DNA from 3 places in the Arthrobacter sp. UYEF3 genome. Region 1 is predicted to be linked to each of the others. Evidence: riboswitches for the same ligand, from Rfam matches in the RefSeq annotation. Region 1 holds a riboswitch; each other region holds the start of a gene.
The links. Region 1 has a riboswitch for S-adenosylmethionine ahead of ABIB14_RS03840 (bifunctional o-acetylhomoserine/o-acetylserine sulfhydrylase). Riboswitches for the same ligand answer to the same signal wherever they lie in the genome.
Positions count from the first base shown of each region.

Region 2: it holds a riboswitch for S-adenosylmethionine, as region 1 does, so the genes downstream of both, ABIB14_RS00330 (aminotransferase class V-fold PLP-dependent enzyme) here and ABIB14_RS03840 (bifunctional o-acetylhomoserine/o-acetylserine sulfhydrylase) in region 1, are expected to answer to the same signal.
Region 3: it holds a riboswitch for S-adenosylmethionine, as region 1 does, so the genes downstream of both, ABIB14_RS12450 (DUF1737 domain-containing protein) here and ABIB14_RS03840 (bifunctional o-acetylhomoserine/o-acetylserine sulfhydrylase) in region 1, are expected to answer to the same signal.

Region 1 is NZ_JBEPNK010000004.1:36,343-42,333, reverse strand. Features, by position in the region: gene ABIB14_RS03850 (MFS transporter) at 1-780, opposite strand, end outside; gene metX (homoserine O-acetyltransferase MetX) at 945-2,147, opposite strand; SAM riboswitch class IV at 2,161-2,276, opposite strand; gene ABIB14_RS03840 (bifunctional o-acetylhomoserine/o-acetylserine sulfhydrylase) at 2,336-3,652, opposite strand; SAM riboswitch class IV at 3,714-3,829, opposite strand; gene ABIB14_RS03835 (hypothetical protein) at 3,887-4,105, opposite strand; gene ABIB14_RS03830 (VOC family protein) at 4,311-4,949, shown strand; gene ABIB14_RS03825 (CPBP family intramembrane glutamic endopeptidase) at 5,060-5,836, opposite strand; gene ABIB14_RS03820 (histidine phosphatase family protein) at 5,917-5,991, shown strand, end outside.
Region 2 is NZ_JBEPNK010000001.1:79,367-85,357, forward strand. Features, by position in the region: gene ABIB14_RS00320 (Nramp family divalent metal transporter) at 1-626, opposite strand, end outside; gene ABIB14_RS00325 (class I SAM-dependent methyltransferase) at 725-1,483, opposite strand; gene ABIB14_RS00330 (aminotransferase class V-fold PLP-dependent enzyme) at 1,592-3,010, opposite strand; SAM riboswitch class IV at 3,044-3,157, opposite strand; gene hisN (histidinol-phosphatase) at 3,262-4,074, opposite strand; gene rsgA (ribosome small subunit-dependent GTPase A) at 4,157-5,272, opposite strand; gene aroA (3-phosphoshikimate 1-carboxyvinyltransferase) at 5,256-5,991, opposite strand, start outside.
Region 3 is NZ_JBEPNK010000016.1:76,555-82,545, reverse strand. Features, by position in the region: gene ABIB14_RS12470 (PucR family transcriptional regulator) at 1-1,152, shown strand, start outside; partial or broken gene ABIB14_RS12465 (formyltetrahydrofolate deformylase) at 1,237-1,450, shown strand; gene ABIB14_RS12460 (glycosyltransferase family 2 protein) at 1,447-2,052, opposite strand; gene ABIB14_RS12455 (ATP-grasp domain-containing protein) at 2,036-2,983, opposite strand; SAM riboswitch class IV at 3,286-3,399, shown strand; gene ABIB14_RS12450 (DUF1737 domain-containing protein) at 3,413-3,679, shown strand; gene ABIB14_RS12445 (rhodanese-like domain-containing protein) at 3,676-4,095, shown strand; gene ABIB14_RS12440 (O-succinylhomoserine sulfhydrylase) at 4,092-5,300, shown strand; gene ABIB14_RS12435 (glutamate--cysteine ligase 2) at 5,312-5,991, opposite strand, start outside.

The DNA.
Region 1 (5,991 bases):
CAGGCCCATAGCGGTGAACACGCCGCGGGGGTAGCGGCGGAAGACCTCGGCAACGCCGTAGCTCTTCTGGCCCGCTTCGACCTCCTTGCGGGCCTCGAGGAAGATGGGGGCATCCTGGACCTTGGTGCGGATGTAGTAGCCGATCAGGACGATGACGGCGGACAGCCAGAAGGCGACCCGCCAGCCCCAGCTCAGGAAGTCAGCGGAGGACAAGACCGAGGACAGGATGTACAGCACGCCGGTGGCGAGCAGGTTACCCATCGGGACGGCAGACTGCGGCCAGCTGGCCCAGAAGCCGCGGGACTTGCTGGGGCTGTGCTCGGCGACGAGGAGGACGGCTCCGCCCCATTCACCGCCAACGGCGAAGCCCTGGGCGAAGCGCAGGAAGACCAGCAGGGCCGGCGCCCAGTAGCCGATCTGCGCAAAGCTGGGGAGGCAGCCCATCAGGAAGGTGGAGACGCCGACGAGGATGATGCTCAGCTGCAAGAGCTGCTTGCGGCCGAATTTGTCACCGAAGTGGCCAAACACGATGCCGCCGATGGGGCGGGCGACGAAGCCCACCGCGTAGGTCAGGAAGGCGGCTAGGATTCCGTCCAGTTCCGTGCCGGAGTTGGGGAAGAACATCTTGCCGAACACCAGGGTGGCGGCAGAGGCGTAGAGGAAGAACTCGTACCACTCGACCACCGTTCCGGCCATCGAGGCCGCCACTACCTTCTTCAGGCCGGACGTTTTGACGTCGGGCTCTTCTGCGCGCCTTGCGGCGGCGTTTTCCGTACTCATTGGGACTCCTTCGATGTCTCCGTCGACACCCCGTGAACCTGAGGCTTGTGTGAGTTGTGACACACAGCGTTATTCTCAACGAGTATGGACTGCCATCGGCGCAGGCTCAACGACCATTCGCGCAGAGCGCGTCTGCAAAAATGCACAGTCGATGGCGCCGCCGGCTATCCGAAGAAGCCCTCGCGCAGCTGATCGCTGAGCTGGCCGATCTCGGTCAGGAAGCCGTCGTGGCCGATCGGAGCCTCGATCACGTGCACCGGCACCTCTCCCGGCAGAGCGCCGGCGAGTTCTCGGGACTGGGCCGGGAAGTACAACCGGTCCGAGTCCACGGCAGCCACGAAAAACTCCGCGGTGGCCCGGGAGAGGGCCTGCTCCAGGCTTCCGCGGCCGCGGCTGACATCGTGGCTCATCAGTGCCTCGGTGATGGCGATATAGCTGTTGGCATCAAAGCGGCGCACCAGTTTGTTGCCCTGGTGGTCCAGGTAGCTCTCCACCTGGTAGCGGCCGCGGCCGGCAAGCGATCCGGCCTCAAGCGGAGCCTCGGCCGCCTGCGGGTTCCGTCCGAAGCGGCCGTCCAGCTCGGCGGCGGAGCGGTAGGTGATGTGGGCGATCCGGCGTGCCAGGGCCAGACCGGCATGCGGCTCCGGTCCGCCGTAATAGTCCCCGCCGTTAAAGTGGGGGTCCTGGCGGATGGCCAGGGTCTGGGCCTGGGCGAATGCAATCTGCTCGGCGGTGCTGCTGGCGCCTACCGAGATCACGGCGCAGCGCCGGACCCGTGCCGGGTAGCTGACGGCCCATTCGAGGGCGCGCGCTCCGCCGAGGGACCCGCCCAGTACGGCGTGCCAGCAGCCGATCCCCAGAGCGTCGGCGAGCCGGGCTTCGGCGTCGGTGCTGTCCCGGAGCGTAACCAGCGGGAAGCGCGAGCCCCAGGGCCTGCCGTCCGGCGCGGGCGTCGAGGGCCCGGTGGAGCCGTAGCAGCCGCCAAGGATGTTGATCGAGACGACGAAGTATCTGTCCGTGTCCACCGGCGCGCCGGGGCCGGCCAGCTGCTCCCACCACCCCGGTTCCTCGCCGGCGCCCCGGGTGACGTGGGTGTCTCCGGTCAGGGCATGCTCGATCAGAACCGCGTTGGACGCGTCCGCGTTGAGGGTCCCCCAGGTCTCGTAGGCGAGGGTGGCGTCCGGCAGGGTGGCACCGGATTCGAGCGCCAAAGCGCCGATTCGAAGATGCCGCACGGTCCCGTCCGGGACGGACCGGGCCGCGATTTTGGCCGCTTTTTCGCCTGCCTTTTCGCCTGTGTTGTCGCCGGCTGCGCGGCTCGCTGCTTCGCTGTGGGGTGCACCCGTGCGGGTGGCGGCAATCGTCATGTGCGGGACCTATTCTTTGCGCTTGCCCGCCGTCAGCTGACCGGCAGGCCAGGTCTTCACCCGGGGCACCCCGCCGCAAGAGGAGGGTTGCCGGCCAGCAAGCCGGGGCTGTCACTGGCACTCATGACCTGCCTCGATTCTACGAAAGACGGCGGGGCAGGCGCGAAGATTGTGACGGCTGTGTGACCTCAGGCGATTTTGGCCGCCCGGAACCCGGCCTCAAGATCAGCAATGATGTCATCGATGTGTTCGAGTCCCACCGAGAGCCGGACCAGGCCGGGGTGGACGCCGGCGACCGCCTGCTGTTCGGGCGAGAGCTGGCTGTGCGTGGTCGACGCCGGGTGGATAACCAGGGATCGCACGTCACCGATGTTCGCCACGTGGGAGTGGAGTTCGAGGGCGTCGACGAAGCGCTTGCCGGCCTCCGCTCCGCCGGCAATAGTGAAGGAAACGACCGCGCCGGTGCCCTTCGGGCCGTACTTGCGGCCGCGCTCATACCAGGGGCTGGACGGCAGCCCGGCGTAGGCGACGGATTCGACGTCGTCCCTGGCCTCCAGCCATTCGGCCACCTTGATGGCATTGGCGACGTGCCGTTCCACGCGCAGGCTCAGCGTCTCGATGCCCTGGGCGATGAGGAAGGCGTTGAACGGCGAGACGGCCGAGCCGAGGTCGCGCAGCAGCTGGACCCGGGCTTTGAGGATGTAGGAAAGATTCGCTCCCAGGGCTCCGTCCGCCCCGAGGTCCCGGGCGTAAACCAGTCCGTTATAGGTGGGGTCCGGGGTGTTGAAGCCCGGGAAGCGCTCGGGGTCCTTGCCGAAGTCGAAGTTCCCGGAGTCCACGATCACGCCGCCAATCGCAGTGCCATGGCCGCCGAGGTACTTGGTGGCCGAGTGCACCACAATATCGGCGCCCCACTCGATCGGCCGGATCAGGTACGGGGTGGAGAGCGTGTTGTCCACAATCAGCGGCACCCCGGCATGGTGCGCCACGCCGGCAACGCCTTCGAGGTCCAGCACATCCTGGCGCGGGTTGGAGACTACCTCGCCGAAGAACAGCTTGGTGTTCGGCTGCACGGCATCACGCCACTGCTCCAGGTTGTCCGGGTCCGCCACAAAGGTCACCGAGATGCCGAATTTCTTCAACGTGTGCGCCAGCAGGTTGTACGTGCCGCCGTACAGGCTGGGGCTGGCGACCACATGCTCCCCGGCCTCCGCGATGTTGAGGATGGCGAGGGTTTCGGCGGCCTGGCCGGAGCTCAGCAGGAGGGCTCCGAGTCCGCCCTCCAGGCTGGCGACCCGCTGCTCCACCGCGTCCTGCGTGGGGTTGCCGATTCGGGTGTAGATGGGGGCTAGTTCGGCGAGCGCGAAGCGGTTGGCTGCGCTTTCGGCGCTGGGGAAGACGAACGACGTCGTCTGGTAGATGGGCAGCGCCCGGGCGCCGGTGGCTGAGTCCGGCTCCTGGCCGGCGTGGATCTGGCGTGTTTCAAATGACCAGGCGTTAGACATTGGAGAACTCCCTGTGTCCGGGCACAGGCCGGCCCTGGCCTCCTGGGCCCGGACGGCTCTGGCGCCGCGCTTGCCTTCCGGCGGACGCCGGACGGCCAGGTCTTCACCCGGGGCACCCCACCGCGCAAGGAGGGTTGCCGGCCAGCAAGCCGGGGCTTGATGCTGGCGCTCATGACCTGGCTCTAGTTTAGGAAGGCCCACTGGCGTCTGGATAGCTTTATGACGAAGATGAAGTCACGCTCGTCGGCGCCGGCCTGACCCGCCATTGCCGTCGTCGCCGCTCTCACCGCTGCCTCCGGCGTCATTCTGGCCGTGCGGATCCGCTGCGAGGACCGCCAGCAGCAGCCGGCCCGCAACGGCGCCCCGCAGCACCGATGCCGACGCCGCTGCCCATTCCTTCTGCGGATTCCCGACCTTCAGCATCGGCGGCCACGACCTGTTTCCGATCAGCACCAAGCCGGCCCTGGCCTGCCGGATCTACCCGGCGGGAGACAGCGGCCCGGGACAGCCGTCGCCGGAATCCCTCCGCCGGGGCATCCGTACCAGCGGCTGGCTACAGACCGCCTAGCCGCGCCCGTACAGACGGCCAGAATGACCTTCCGTAATGGTTAGGGTCACCTAAGCTGAGAGCCCCATCACAAAGTGCCAAGATGAGGGCATGCGCATGGATCATGTCTCTTACGCCTGTGAACAGGATGGCCTCGCCGCCACCACCAAACGAATTGCGACCGCCCTCGGTGTTGAAGCCGTCAAGGGCGGGGTACACCCCCGGTTCGGGACCCGCAACATGATTATTCCGCTCGCCGGTCACAAGTACGTGGAGGTCGTGGAGGTCCTGAACCATCCTGCCTCGGACAAGGCGCCGTTCGGCCAGGCCGTGCGCGCCCGCTCGGCGGCCGGCGGCGGCTGGATGGGCTGGTGCGTCGAGGTTAGCGACCTGGCACCCTTCGAGGAGCGACTGGGCCGTTCGGCTGTCGACGGCAACCGCAAATTCCCGGACGGCCGCGAACTGGTCTGGAAGCAGATCGGCATCCTGGGCCTGATCGCGGATCCGCAGGTCCCCTTCATGGTCAAGTGGGAGGGCGATCCTGCGCTGCACCCGTCCCACGCGTATGAGAGCAACCTCAAAATGTCTGAGCTCACCATCGCGGGCTCAGCCGAGCGTGTCACCGAGTGGCTGGGCGAACCGGTGGAAAAGCCGCTCGACGACGTGGCGGTCAACTGGCTGGCCCCGCATGGGACGCCGGGGATCATGTCCGTCACTTTCGAAACCGCCTCCGGGGCCGTCACCATCTGACGCCTTCGGCCAACCAAACTTCGGCCGCCAACAGCGGGTGCCAATGATGCCACCCGCCGCTGGCGGCCGAAACCCTTTAAAGTGCAGATCGGCCCGGCAACCCGTCGGGGTCAGCCCAGGCCGATCGCTTTCCCGAAGAGGCTGAAACCGACGAAGGCGACGATGTCCAGCAGTGCGTGTGCGATCACCAGCGGCATCACCCGGCGCGTCCTCGTGTAGACAAGGGCGAAAATGACGCCCATGATGGCGTTGCCGATGAAGGGCCCGAAGCCCTGGTACAGGTGGTAGCTGCCGCGCAGCATGGAGCTGGCGAAGATGGCCAGCGGCATGCCCCAGCCGAACTTGCCGAGCCGGTCCAGCAGGTAGCCCACCACAATTACTTCCTCCACGATCCCGTGCCGGATCGCGGAGAGGATGAGCACCGGCACCGTCCACCAGTAGGCGTCCAGCGCGCTGGGGATGATCGTCGTCGTAATTCCCAGCGCCCGGCCGGCCGCGTAGAGGCCCAGCGACGGGATCCCGATCAGCGCGGCGAGGCCCAGACCCTGGAGCAGGTCCTTGCCGGGGCGGGCGAAGGTGAATCCCAGCTTCCCGAACGCCGAGGTGCCGGTGCTGTCCGCCCGGCCAGCCACCCGGTGTTCGGTAAGGAAGTAGATCACCAGCACCACAGGGACGAGGGCAAAGATAATGTCCAGCAACTGGTAGGTGAGGTCAAAGTATTCGCGGCTGCTCTGCGAGCGGTTCAGCGTCGAGGTGCCTTGCGCCAGCGGCGCCCTGGTCAGCTTGTCCAGCAACTGCACCACCGAGTACACCGCCGACTGCCCCAGGGACAGTCCCAGGACAATCCAGACTTCTAGCCGCAGCCGACGGCGGGAGGGAACCAACATGCTTCTATCTTGCCTGCCGTTTCAGGGAGTTGACTGCAAGTGCCTAAGCTGAAGACGTGAGTGCGCCCGGGAAAATTTTCATGATCCGGCATGGCCAGTCCGCCGCCAATGCCGACACCTCGATTTACAACCGGGTGCCCGACTACCGGATCCCG
Region 2 (5,991 bases), on a different contig from region 1:
GCCAACAGCACCGTGTCCGGCCCCTGGAAGCCGGGCACCAGGCCGGCCAGGACGCCGCCCGGGTCTGGCGGCCTGATGAAGAGCCCGGCCAGGAATCCGACGGTGATGATGCCCAGCAGGAAAATGATGACGAACTCGAAGGGCCGCTGCTGGTTGCGGCCCTGCACGACAAGTAAGGCCATGGACATGCCGCCGACGATGATGGCGCCGAGGGGGAGTGGAAGTCCGAAGAGCAGGTACAGGGCCACCGCACCGCCCACCACCTCGGCCAGGTCGGTGGCCGCGGCCACGATTTCGGCCTGGACCCAGAAGGCCCTGCGCGAGGCCGGCCTGAGCCGCTCGCCGAGGATCTCGGGAAGACTCTTGCCGGTGACGATGCCGAGTTTGGCGGACTGGTACTGGACCAGCACGGCCATGACGTTGGCGGCGACGAGCACCCAGACCAGCAGGTAACCGTACTTCGCCCCGGCGGTGAGGTTGGCGGCCACGTTGCCGGGGTCCACGTACGCGATGGCAGCGACAAACGCCGGGCCGAGCAGTCCCAGGAGGGCGCGGCGTCGGCCCCGGACCCTGCGGACAGGCGGCTGCCCTGCGGGCGGGGGTTCGTGTCCGGTGACGTCAAGCACTGCGGGCTCCGATGAAAGTTCCTGTCGGCCTATATCGAAAAGTTAGGTACACCGAAATACTAGGCGCGGCCGCTGTTCCGCGCAATGCGGGCGCCACCTCAGGCCTTGGTGGCGCGCCAGCTTTGCGTCAGGTAGGGAAGCAGCAGGATTTCCCCGCCGTCGTGCCCCAGGTGCGTGTGGAGGTACCAGTCAAGGTTGCCGAGCACCTTGGCACGGGTGTCCTCGCCGGCGCGCAGGTAGTAGCTGCGTGACTTCGCCAGTTCCAGAATGTCCTGCGTGCCCACGGGCTCCTCCCAGCGGGTGAGATGACTCTCCAGCCCGGTGAATCCGGGGCCCAACGGCGGCTTGAAGTCCGGTTTGTGGACGTCGCCGGCATGCATGATCCGGGACAACCGGTGCACCCAGGGGACCGAGGTGTCGAGCTGGTTCCAGATCAGGCCGAGAACGCCGTGCGGGCGAAGGATCCGCGCCACCTCGGTGCTGGCCAGCAGTGGATCGCACCAGTGCCAGGCCTGTGCCACTGTAACCAAGTCGTACGCCGCCGGCGCCAGGCCCGTGTGTTCGGCGGTGCCCTCGACCGCGGTCACGCCCGGCAGGGCCCGGCGCAGCTGTCCCAGCATGTCCGGCGACGGGTCCACGGCCACGGTCCGGAGCCCCCGCGCAACCAGCAGGGCCGTGAACTTGCCGGTCCCCGCCCCCAGGTCGACGACGTCGCTGGCCGCCGCCGGCACGAGCCAGTCGGCTGAGTCCTCGGGGTAGCCGGGCCGGACCCGGTCGTAGTGCTCGCCGCCGTCCAGGAAGCTCCGGCCAAGCTCCCGCCGCCGGTCCTGGTGCAATTTGGGGCCGCCCCGTGCCACGTGCGATCTCCTTCGGCAGCTGAAGCTGGGTACCTATCGAATTTACCGCACGCGGCGGGCGAGGACGCTCCCGGTGCTAGCGGCTCCCGACGCCGGCCGCTCCCGTTGCTAGTCGAGCGTGCAGGGCGCGGCCCCGGCCGTGCCCGGCGTGTTGGGAGCCCACTGCGGGTAGCTGCGGGTGTCGTTGGCCGGCACCCAGCGGCCGGCGTCCACGACATAGTCCCAGCCGAGGCCGTTCCGCCGCAGCTCCTGGAGCCCGGCGAGCAGCCGCCGGGCGTCATCGAGCCGGGACCCGAGGCCAAAGCTGGCGCGGAGCGAACCGGCCGGCAGACCGAGCCGCTTCAGCAGCGGGTGCGCGCAGAACTGGCCGTCGCGCAGGCCGATCCCGTGTTCCGCGGACAGATATGCGGCGACCAGGCCGGCGTCGTATCCGGCGACCGAGAAGTTTACGACCCCGATCGTCCCGGGGCCGTCCGCCAGTGCGGTGTCCTCGAAGATGTGGTGCACGCTCACGCCTTCGATCTGTTGCAGCCCCTCGACCAGGAAGGAGCGGATGGCATCCTCGTGGGCGTGCCACTGCTGCTCGTCAAGTGCCTCGATCACCTGGCTGGCGCGGGCCAGCGCGGCCGCGCCGAGGACGTTCGGCGATCCGGCCTCATGGCGGGCCGGCCCGGTGGTCCAGCTGACACTGTCCAGCCGCGCGTCCCGCACGGCGCCGCCCCCGGCCAGGTACGGGGTGCCGGCGTCGAGCCAGTCCGGCCGGCCGACCAGCACGCCGGCGCCGAACGGGGCGTAGAGCTTGTGGCCGGAGAAGGCCAGGTAGTCGACGTCGTCCGCGGCAATGTTGATACGGCGGTGCGGGGCCAGCTGGGCGGCGTCAACGGCGATCCGGGCGCCGAATTCGTGCGCGAGGGCGGCGAGCTCACGGATCGGCAGGATTTCGCCGGTGACATTGGACGCGCCGGTGACAGCGAGCAGGCTTACGCCGCCGCGGGCGAGCTCCCGACGGAGCCGCGCCAGGGTGCCGGCCAGGGTAGGGGCTGCGACCACGCTGCGGTGCGGGACGCCCTGCCAGGGGAGCAAGTTGGCGTGGTGCTCGATGTCCAGGTAGAGCACCTCGCCCGTGTGCCGGCCGTGGGCAACGGGCAGGCAGCCGGCCAGCAGGTTCAGCGAGTCGGTGGTGTTCCGGGTGAAGATTACGGAATCGTCCGGGCGTCCGCCGACAAAGCCGCGGACGATGTTCCGGGCGTTTTCGTACACCGAGGTGCTCAGCTGGGAAGCGTAACCGGCGCCCCGGTGGACGCTGGCGTAGAACGGCAGGATCTCATTCAGGAACGCGGAGACCACCGACAGGGCCGGGGCCGAGGCGCCGTAATCCAGGTTCGCGTAGCGGACGTGGCCGCCCTGGATCAGCGGGGCCGGGATTTCGGCGCCGGAGACCGCGGACAGGGGCCGGCGGGCGGCGTCGAAGCGTGCCGCGGAAAGCTCCGGGCCGGCGGGGTGGGTGGGGATGGTGGCAGTCGTCATGGGACCTCGCTTGAAAAGGACCCCGCTGACAGGGATCCGCGCTTGCCGTGTCCGCTCCGGACCGGCCAGGTCGTCACCCGGGGCACCCCGCCGCGAATGGAGGGTTGCCGGCCAGCAAACCGGGGTTTAGCGCTGGCACTCGTGACCTGCACCGAGCCTAAGACATGGCCGGCCGAACCGAAAAGGGAAGTCCGGATTGTGAAGCGTTATGTTACGGCACGGCGCGGCCGGCCCTCCCTGGAGCGGGCCCGCTACAGCAGGTCGTCGAGCCCCGGGTTGAGGCGCTTGAGGACCTCAGAGTGGAGGATCGAGTTGGTGGCCAGGGCGTTGCCGCCGAAGGGGCCATCCTCGCCCTCGAGCGAGGTGAAGCGGCCGCCGGCCTCCGTCACGATTGGAACCAGTGCCGCCATGTCGTAGAGGTTGAGTTCCGGCTCGCAGGCGATATCGACGGCGCCTTCGGCCACCAGGCAGTAGGACCAGAAGTCGCCGTAGGCGCGGGTGCGCCAGACTTCCTCGGTCAGGCCGAGGAACTCGTCGAGGTTGCCGCGCTGTTTCCAGCCGCCCAGGCTCGAGTAGGACAGGGAGGCGTCTGCGAGCTGGGAGACGTTGGAGACCTTCAGCCGGGTGGCGGCTGCGAGGGAACGGCCCATGTACGCGCCGGCGCCCTTGGCCGCCCACCAGCGTTTGCCGAGCGCGGGTGCGCTGACGACGCCGACGACGGGTTCGCCCTCATCGACGAGCGCGATCAGCGTGGCCCAGACGGGGACTCCGCGGACGAAGTTCTTGGTGCCGTCGATCGGGTCGATGATCCAGCGGCGCGAGCCGTGGCCGGAGCTGCCGAACTCCTCGCCGAGGACGGCGTCGCGCGGGCGGGAACGGGACAACTGACCGCGGATGGCTTCCTCGGCGGACTTGTCGGCGTCGGTGACGGGGGTCAGGTCCGGCTTCGTTTCGATCCGGAGGTCGAGGGCCTTGAAACGGCTCATGGTCTGGGAATCCACGGAATCTGCCAGTACATGGGCAAGGCGCAGGTCATCGTTGTAGCTCGAAGCGGGTTGACTCATGGTTACAAGCTACCGTCAAAAAGCGCGGCGGCCGGGGAGGCCACGTCGCAGCCGCCGAGGAGACGCCGTTTGGGAGACGCTGCTAGGAGACGCTGCCGAGTTCCTTGGATTCCTGCGCTTCCATCCGCGGATCCGTGCCCAGCAACCGGCGCAGCGAGGCGAGCCGGGCCGGCCCGGACGGGCCCGCATGGCCGGCCCGTACCCACGCGTCCACCCCGCAGTTGACGGCTGCGGCGTCGTGTTTGCAGCCCCGCTCGCAGTCCTCGGTGCCGGGCGCCAGATCCGGGAAGGAGCGCAGGATCCGGTCCGGGTTTACATGGGCCAGTCCGAAGGAGCGGATGCCGGGAGTATCGATGATCCAGCTGCCGGCAGGTGCGTCGTTCACCTTCAGCGCCAGCGCCGAAGAGGAGGTGTGCCGGCCGCGGCCGGTGACCGCGTTGACGCCGCCGGTGGCCCGTTCGGCCCCGGTGAGCGCGTTCACCATGGTGGACTTGCCGACGCCGGAGTGGCCCAGCATGACGGTGACCTTACCGTCCAGGCAGGCCCGCAGCTGCGAGACCGCGACCTTGTCCAACCGGGCGGACAGGCCGTCGTCGGACCGGGCATCGATGCCGGATGCGGCCGAATCCGCGGTTCTGGAGATGATCACCGGAAAATTGAGGTGCTCGTAGTTGGCGAGCAGTTCGGCGGGGTCCTTGACGTCCGCCTTGGTGACAAGCAGCAGCGGCTCGATCCCGGCGTCGTAGGCGGCCACCAAGGCGCGGTCGATGAAGCCGGTGCGCGGCTCCGGGTTCGCTGCGGCCACGACGATGACGAGCTGGTCAGCGTTCGCGACGACGGCACGTTCGATCGGGTCCGTGTCGTCCGCGCTGCGGCGCAGCAGGGTCCTGCGGTCCTGGATCTTGACCAGCCGCGCCAGCGAGTCGGTCTCCCCGCTCACGTCGCCAACGAGGGAGACGAAGTCGCCGGCGACCACCGGATTGCGGCGCAATTCCCGTGCGCGGGCGGCGATGACCGTGCGTTCATCAGCGGTGCCTTCGCCCACGACGGCGGTGTAACGGCCGCGGTCCACGGTGATGATCCGGCCGGTGACCGCGTCGTCGTGGCTGGGCCGGTCCTTGGTGCGGGGCCGGGAGCCCTTTTTGCTGGGACGGATGCGGACGTCGGACTCGTCCCAGGAGTCAGTGCTGCGGGCCAACGGCGACGTCCTTGTTTGCGGTGGTTCCCTGGCTGAGCATGGCTGCCCACAACTGCGGGAAGTCGGGCATGGTCTTGGCCGTGGCGGCGATGTCCTCCACTTCCACGCCGGGCACGGCGAGGCCGAGAATCGCGCCGGCAGTGGCCATCCGGTGGTCCGCGTAGCTGTGCACAACGCCGCCGTGCAGGGTGGCGGGCCGGATGATGAGCCCGTCGGCGGTTTCTTCGGCATCGCCGCCGAGGCCGTTGATCTCGGCCACCAGGGCCGCGAGCCGGTCCGTTTCGTGGCCGCGCAGGTGGGCGATGCCGGTGAGCGTCGAGGGACCTGCGGCCAGGGCGCACAGGGCAGCGACGGTGGGAGCGAGTTCGCTGGTCCCGGCGAAGGTGGCGCCCTTGATCTCCGGGCCGCCGGTGACGGTCAGGGTGCCGTCCGCCAGGCTGACGCTGGCGCCCATGGTCGCGAGGATGCCGCGCCAGAGGTCGCCCACCTGGGTGGTCTCCGCCGGCCAGTTGGGGATGCGGACGGTTCCGCCGGTGGCAAGCGCCGCGGCCAGGAAGGGTCCGGCGTTGGACAGATCCTGCTCGATCCGCCGGTCGAAGGCGCGGATGGGACCGGGGGAAACGATCCAGTGGTTGGGGACGGAGTCGTCGACGCTGACGCCGACCCCGCGGAGCACGGCTACCGTCATGTTGATGTGGTCCAGGCTGGGCACGGGCTCG
Region 3 (5,991 bases), on a different contig from region 1:
GTGGTCAACGAGCAGGCCGCCGCCCACGTAGTGGTCGACGACGCCTCCCGACGGATTGCCCGCCAGATCACGGACAGGGGCCCGAACCTCCCGGTCATCCTCGAGATGCTGGCCACGACCTTGGACGCGGAGGTATCGCTGACGGCGCCGGATGGATCACCGCTCGGCCGCGCCGGCAGTGCTTTCGGCGACGTCGGTGCCGCCGGCCCGGCCGGTCCGGGCAAAGACGAAGGATGCCAAGCCGTGGCCGGTATCGTCGTCGGCGGCCAACTGGCCGCCCAGCTGACGCTCCGTTCCGCGTCGCAGGATCCCTTCCTGCTTGAGCTTGCTGCCGACAGGCTCTCCGGCATCCTTGCTCTGGCCCTCGCACAGGCTTTCCGTCCGACGCCGGCCCAGGTCGCCGACGCGCGCCTGCTGGAATCGGTGATCGAGGGCGGCGACGACGCGACCATCCGGCAGCTCTGGCTACAGGCCGGACTTCAGCCAGGCCAGGCCGCGGTGGTGGCGGTCTTCCGGACGTCGGGCCGGGACGCCAACTTCTCCGCCGTCGAACGCGCACTGCGTCTGGCGGGAGTTAACGTCAAGTCCCACCAGCGGGACGGCGAGCGGGCGGTATTGTGCGCCGTGGCCCGCAAAGACGCCCACGCGGCGCGTGACGCGCTGCTCCGGACAGCGCGGTCCGCTGTTGACGGCTCCGAAGCCTACGCGGCCTTTGGCCCCACCGTGGCCGATGGGCTCCGCGCCCATGATTCCTACGTTGAGGCGCAGGAGACAATCCGGCTCGGGGCGCCGGCCGCGGGCGAGGTACTCGATGCCATGGACTTTCTGGGCCAGCGCATCCTGGATTCTGTGCCCGATCCCGGCTTCTTGGACTCCTACGTGGAATCGAGCCTGGCGGAAGTGCTGGATTGGGACCGCAAACACGGCACCGCCCTGCTGGGAACCCTGCTGTGCTGGCTCGACTCGGGATGCAACACGACGGCGTCGGCCCTCACCTTGAACGTTGAACGGCAGACGATGCACAAGCGGCTAAACAAGATCCAGGCCCTGCTGGGCGGGGACCCGCGAACCTCCGGCCGGCTGCTGACCCTCCACATCGTCGCGGCTGCCGCCGCGTCGCCCGCCCCGCGCCCGGCCCGGCTGGCACCCTAGGCCCGCCGCCTAGAGCACTCGGCGGATGGTTTTCTCGAAGCTGGTGACGTGCTCAAAGGCCAGTTCCGCGGCCCGTTCGGCTTCACCGTCGGTGCCACCGCCCGCTACGTCGACGCGGAACTCGACGAAGGGCCCATCCTCTCCCAGCAGGTGGTGGAGGTAAACCACACCTTCGGCCCCGACGAACGGGTGGCGGCCGGGCGGGACACGGAAGTGCAAAGCGCTATCCGATGCGGTCCGCTGGCACTGCGAAGGCCGCGTCATACTGCAGGGCAGGAGGACAGTGGTGCCGCGCTAGTCCCAGTGCCCAGGCGCGGAGCCTACCAGGTACCCGGCACGGCGCACCCGCCGGGTTAGGTCCGACCGCACGTCCGCTGTGTCTTCCCGGAACGGCCCGGCGTCCTCGAGCACGGACCGGCGATAGGCCCGGATGTTAAGCGCCGCCTTCCGAGTCAGCAGCCGGTCCAGCTTGACCGGCCACCGGTCACCGCAGACCGCACCGGTGCGCCAGTCACCGAAGCCTTGGAGCATCCGTTTGACGGTGTGCCGGGAAAGGACGCCCTTCGCGTCGACAAGCATCACAACCTCGCCCGCGGCGTGCCGCAGGCCCAGGTTCAAGGCAGCGGCCGTGCCGGCGTGGGCCTGGCCGAGGACCTTGATCCGGAGATCGGCCCCGGCAAGGCCGCGCATCAGTTCGGCAGTGGTGTCGGTGGAGCCGTCATCGACCAGCACCACTTCGTAGCGGTCGTAGCTGGTCAGCTGGATGGACCGCACGCAGTCCTCGATAACGCCCGCCTCGTTGAAGGCCGCGACGATGATCGACACCGCGGGCCATTCGTCCAGCAGGGTGGGCTCCCCGCGGCGGCGCAGGGCGCCGCGGATCTCAAACCACAGCGACATGGGCATACGCCGCCGGAGCCTGCCGGAAGGATCCCGGATTGAAGGAGGGCAGCGCGAAGGATGCCAGGACGGCGTCGAGCAGCTCCGGGACGAGCCCGCTGTTGGCGCCGAACCGGGCGTTGACTTCGAGCACCACCGGGGTCCCGTCCGCACGGCGCCGGACAACGACGTCGACCGGGCCGGTCAGCCCCAGCACGCGGACCGCGGCCAGCGCCGCATTCCCCGCGTCGATGGCTTCCCCCGCCTCGACCCTGCGGGCAGCCGACGCATTGCCGGCGATCCCGTGGGCCATTTCCGTTTTTTCGACCACAATGACGAACGGCGGCGCGGCGTTGTGCGCCGGTGTTCCGAAAACCATCGGACCGTACTCGGTTCCCGGAATAAATTCCTGCACGATCTGGCCGGTCGGCAGGTGGTGCCAGTCCACTTCCCCGCTGCCGTCGACGAAAATCGCACCGCGCCAGCCCCCGGCGGTTCGGGGCCTGACAACCACCGGGCCGCCCAGGGCTTCCATGGCGGCGTCCGCGCTGGCGAAGTCCCGCGGAACCCCGAACCGGGGGACGGGCACACCGGCCGACTGCAACTGCCAGGCGGTATACAGCTTGTCGCCGGCGAGCGCCACCGGCCCAGGGTCGCCGATGACGACGCGGACGTCGGGGCCGAACCCGGCCCGGGCGGCCGCCAACTGCGGCAGTTCCTCGCCGACGGTGGGAATGACGAGGTTGACGTCTTCGACGGCCACCAGCCGACGGAGCGCCGGGACCATCTCCGGGTCCGATGCCTCGGGTACGCGGACCACGGTGACGCCCGCGCCTTCCGGAAGCTCACGGATGTCGGTACCCAGGACCGGAACACCCCGCGCTTTGAGCTGGGTCGTGATGGCCTGTCCCGCCGGCCCGCCGGCGCCCGTGACGAGCGCGCGGGGCTTCACAGCGGGTCCTGTTGGTGAATAGTGACCATAAAAATCCAATTCCTTCGTTGAAGTTCCGGCCGCCCCAGTGCTGCACCGGACAAAACTGGTGGATGGACTTGTCCCCTCAGTAAAAATGAGAGACCTATCGGATAGCCCGAGTAGGGGCTACCCGAATATGCGCCTTGGGCCCCCACACGCGGTTCAGGTACTACTGAGCTGCCCGGGCCTGTGTCCCGGAATGCCGCGGGCCCCGTGCCACGTGACCTCACATGACGACGGCGGCGGTGGCTGCCGCCGTCGTCGGTGTTAGATTTTTTGTGAGTAATGAGCCCCGGCGCCAAGCCCTGACTTGCCGGGCGGCAACCCTCCCTTTCGCGGCGGGGTGCCTCAGGTGAAAACTCGGCAATCGACCATTCGAGCTGCAAGCGTGAAGTAAGGAGTTCCGTCATGCCTGACGCGTCCGCACCCGCTGTGCCCGGCACAGCCCCCGCCCCTGCCGTGCCCCGAGCGGCCGCCGGAGAACGACTGGCCTACCGCCTGTTCACCGGTCCCGATGACCGCAGCTTCTGCGAGCGCGTTTCGGCCGCGCTGGCCGAGGGCTATGTCCTGCACGGCAGCCCCGCCGCAACTTTCGACGGCAGCGCCGTGATCGTTGCCCAGGCCGTGGTGCTGCCGGCAGCAATCGCCGGCGCCGACGGCGAGTGCCGCGCATGAGCTACGCCGCAGACCTGACCCCGCAGGAGGCCTGGGCCAAACTTGGCGCCGGCGCCACGCTGGTGGACGTTCGCACCAAGGCGGAATGGGAACAGGTCGGCGTACCGGTCACCACATCGGCCACCGACAGCCGGCGGGATCCGCTGTTCGTCCAGTGGAACCTCGCCGGAGGAACCCCCAACCCGCAGTTCCTGGCGCAGCTTCGAGAGCAGGCACCCGCACCCGACGCCGAACTCGTCTTCCTGTGCCGCTCCGGCGTGCGCTCGGTCGCCGCCGCGAACGCCGCTGCCGCGGCCGGCTACACCGCTTACAACGTGCTGGAGGGCTTCGAGGGCGAACCTGACCGGTCCGGGGCCCGCACCGTGAACGGCTGGAAAAACCGTGGCCTCCCCACCAGCGGTGGAAGCACGAAATGAGTTTTAATCCCGATGCCCTGAGCTGGAGCCCCGAAACCCAGGCCGTCCGCGGCGGCCTCGACCGTACCGGGTTCCAGGAGACAACCGAGCCGGTCTTCCTGAACTCCGGCTTCGTCTACGAATCCGCCGCCGCCGCGGAGCGGGCCTTCAGCGGCGAGGACGAACGCTTCGTCTACTCCCGCTACGGCAACCCCTCCGTAGCCACCTTCCAGGAACGGCTCCGACTGTTGGAAGGGACCGAGGCATGCTTCGCCACCGCGTCGGGCATGTCCGCGGTATTCACCGCCCTTGGGGCGCTGCTGGCCGCGGGCGACCGCGTCGTCGCCGCCCGGTCACTGTTCGGCTCCTGCTTCGTCATCCTCAATGAGATCCTGCCGCGCTGGGGGGTGGAGGCTATCTTTGTGGACGGCCCGGACCTTGAGCAGTGGCGGTCGGCGCTGGCGGTGCCAACGACGGCGGTGTTTTTCGAGTCGCCGTCGAACCCGATGCAGGAAATCGTGGACATCGCGGCCGTGAGCGAACTGGCGCACGCCGCCGGCGCCACCGTAGTGGTCGACAACGTCTTCGCCACCCCGTTGCTGCAGCGCTGCGGCGAGCTGGGCGCGGATGTGATCGTGTACTCCGGAACCAAACACATCGACGGTCAGGGCCGGGTTCTCGGCGGCGCGATCCTGGGCAGCAAGGAGTTCATCGAGGGCCCGGTCAAGCAGCTCATGCGCCACACCGGCCCCGCGCTCTCCGCCTTCAACGCGTGGGTGCTGAGCAAAGGCCTGGAGACCATGGCGCTGCGGGTCAACCATTCCTCGGCCTCCGCGCTGCGGCTTGCCCAATGGCTTGAGGAGCAGCCGGCCGTGGGCTGGGTGAGGTACCCGCTGTTGGCCTCGCACCCGCAGTACGAACTGGCCGCCCGGCAAATGAAAGCCGGCGGCACCGTGCTCACGTTTGAGCTTGCGCCCCCGGCCGGGCGTTCGGCGAAGGAAGCCGCCTTCGCGCTGCTGGATGCATTGCGGATCATCGATATCTCCAATAACCTCGGTGATTCCAAGTCGCTGATCACCCATCCGGCCACCACGACGCACCGTGCGATGGGGCCGGTGGGGCGGGCCGCGATCGGGCTGAGCGACGGCGTCGTACGTCTCTCGGTGGGCCTGGAGGATGTCGAGGACCTGATCCGTGACCTCCGGCAGTCGCTCGAGCAGGTCTAACTCAAGCCCGCCTAGCCTCGGCGCACCCGCGACAGCACGGGGGCCGGTTCCGCGGCCGCTTCGGCGTCCGCGCCGTGCAGGGTAACGCGCACGGCATGGGCGACGACGGCGGCCAGCCCGGCATCGTCGGCGGGGTTGTCCAGCCCGGATGCACGGAGTGCCTGGCGCTGCAGCTGCGAACCCGTTCCGTTGGCCAGGACCCGGTCCACGCCGCCCCGCGCCAGCTCCAGTTCCCCCTGCTCCGCGAGGACGGGCGCCAGGAAGTCCAACAGCGCGTAAAGCACTTCGTCCGCCGGCGCCGGGCGGAAGCTGCCGAAATCCAGCAACTTGCCGCGCAATCCGCAATTGCTAGCCTGCCAGGCGGCCATCTTCAGCAGCACCGTCGGCACCGGGGCGGGATCCACGCCGTCGCGCCACTCCCTGCTGGCGGACTCCACGAGGGCGCGCACCAGCACAGCGATCAGCGCCGCATCTTCAGCACGCAGGCAGACATCCGCGACCCGGACCTCCAGGGTGGGGTGATAGCGGGCCAGGCGGGCGTCGAAATAGACCATGCCTTCGTCAAAGAGCACCCCGGTCTCCAGCAGCCGGGAGACGACACGCCGGTACATGGCAAGGCTCCCGAAGATCATGGAGGGTCCAGCCGCCGGCCAGCGGTTCCACGCCTGCGTGCGGTAACTTTCGAAGCCGG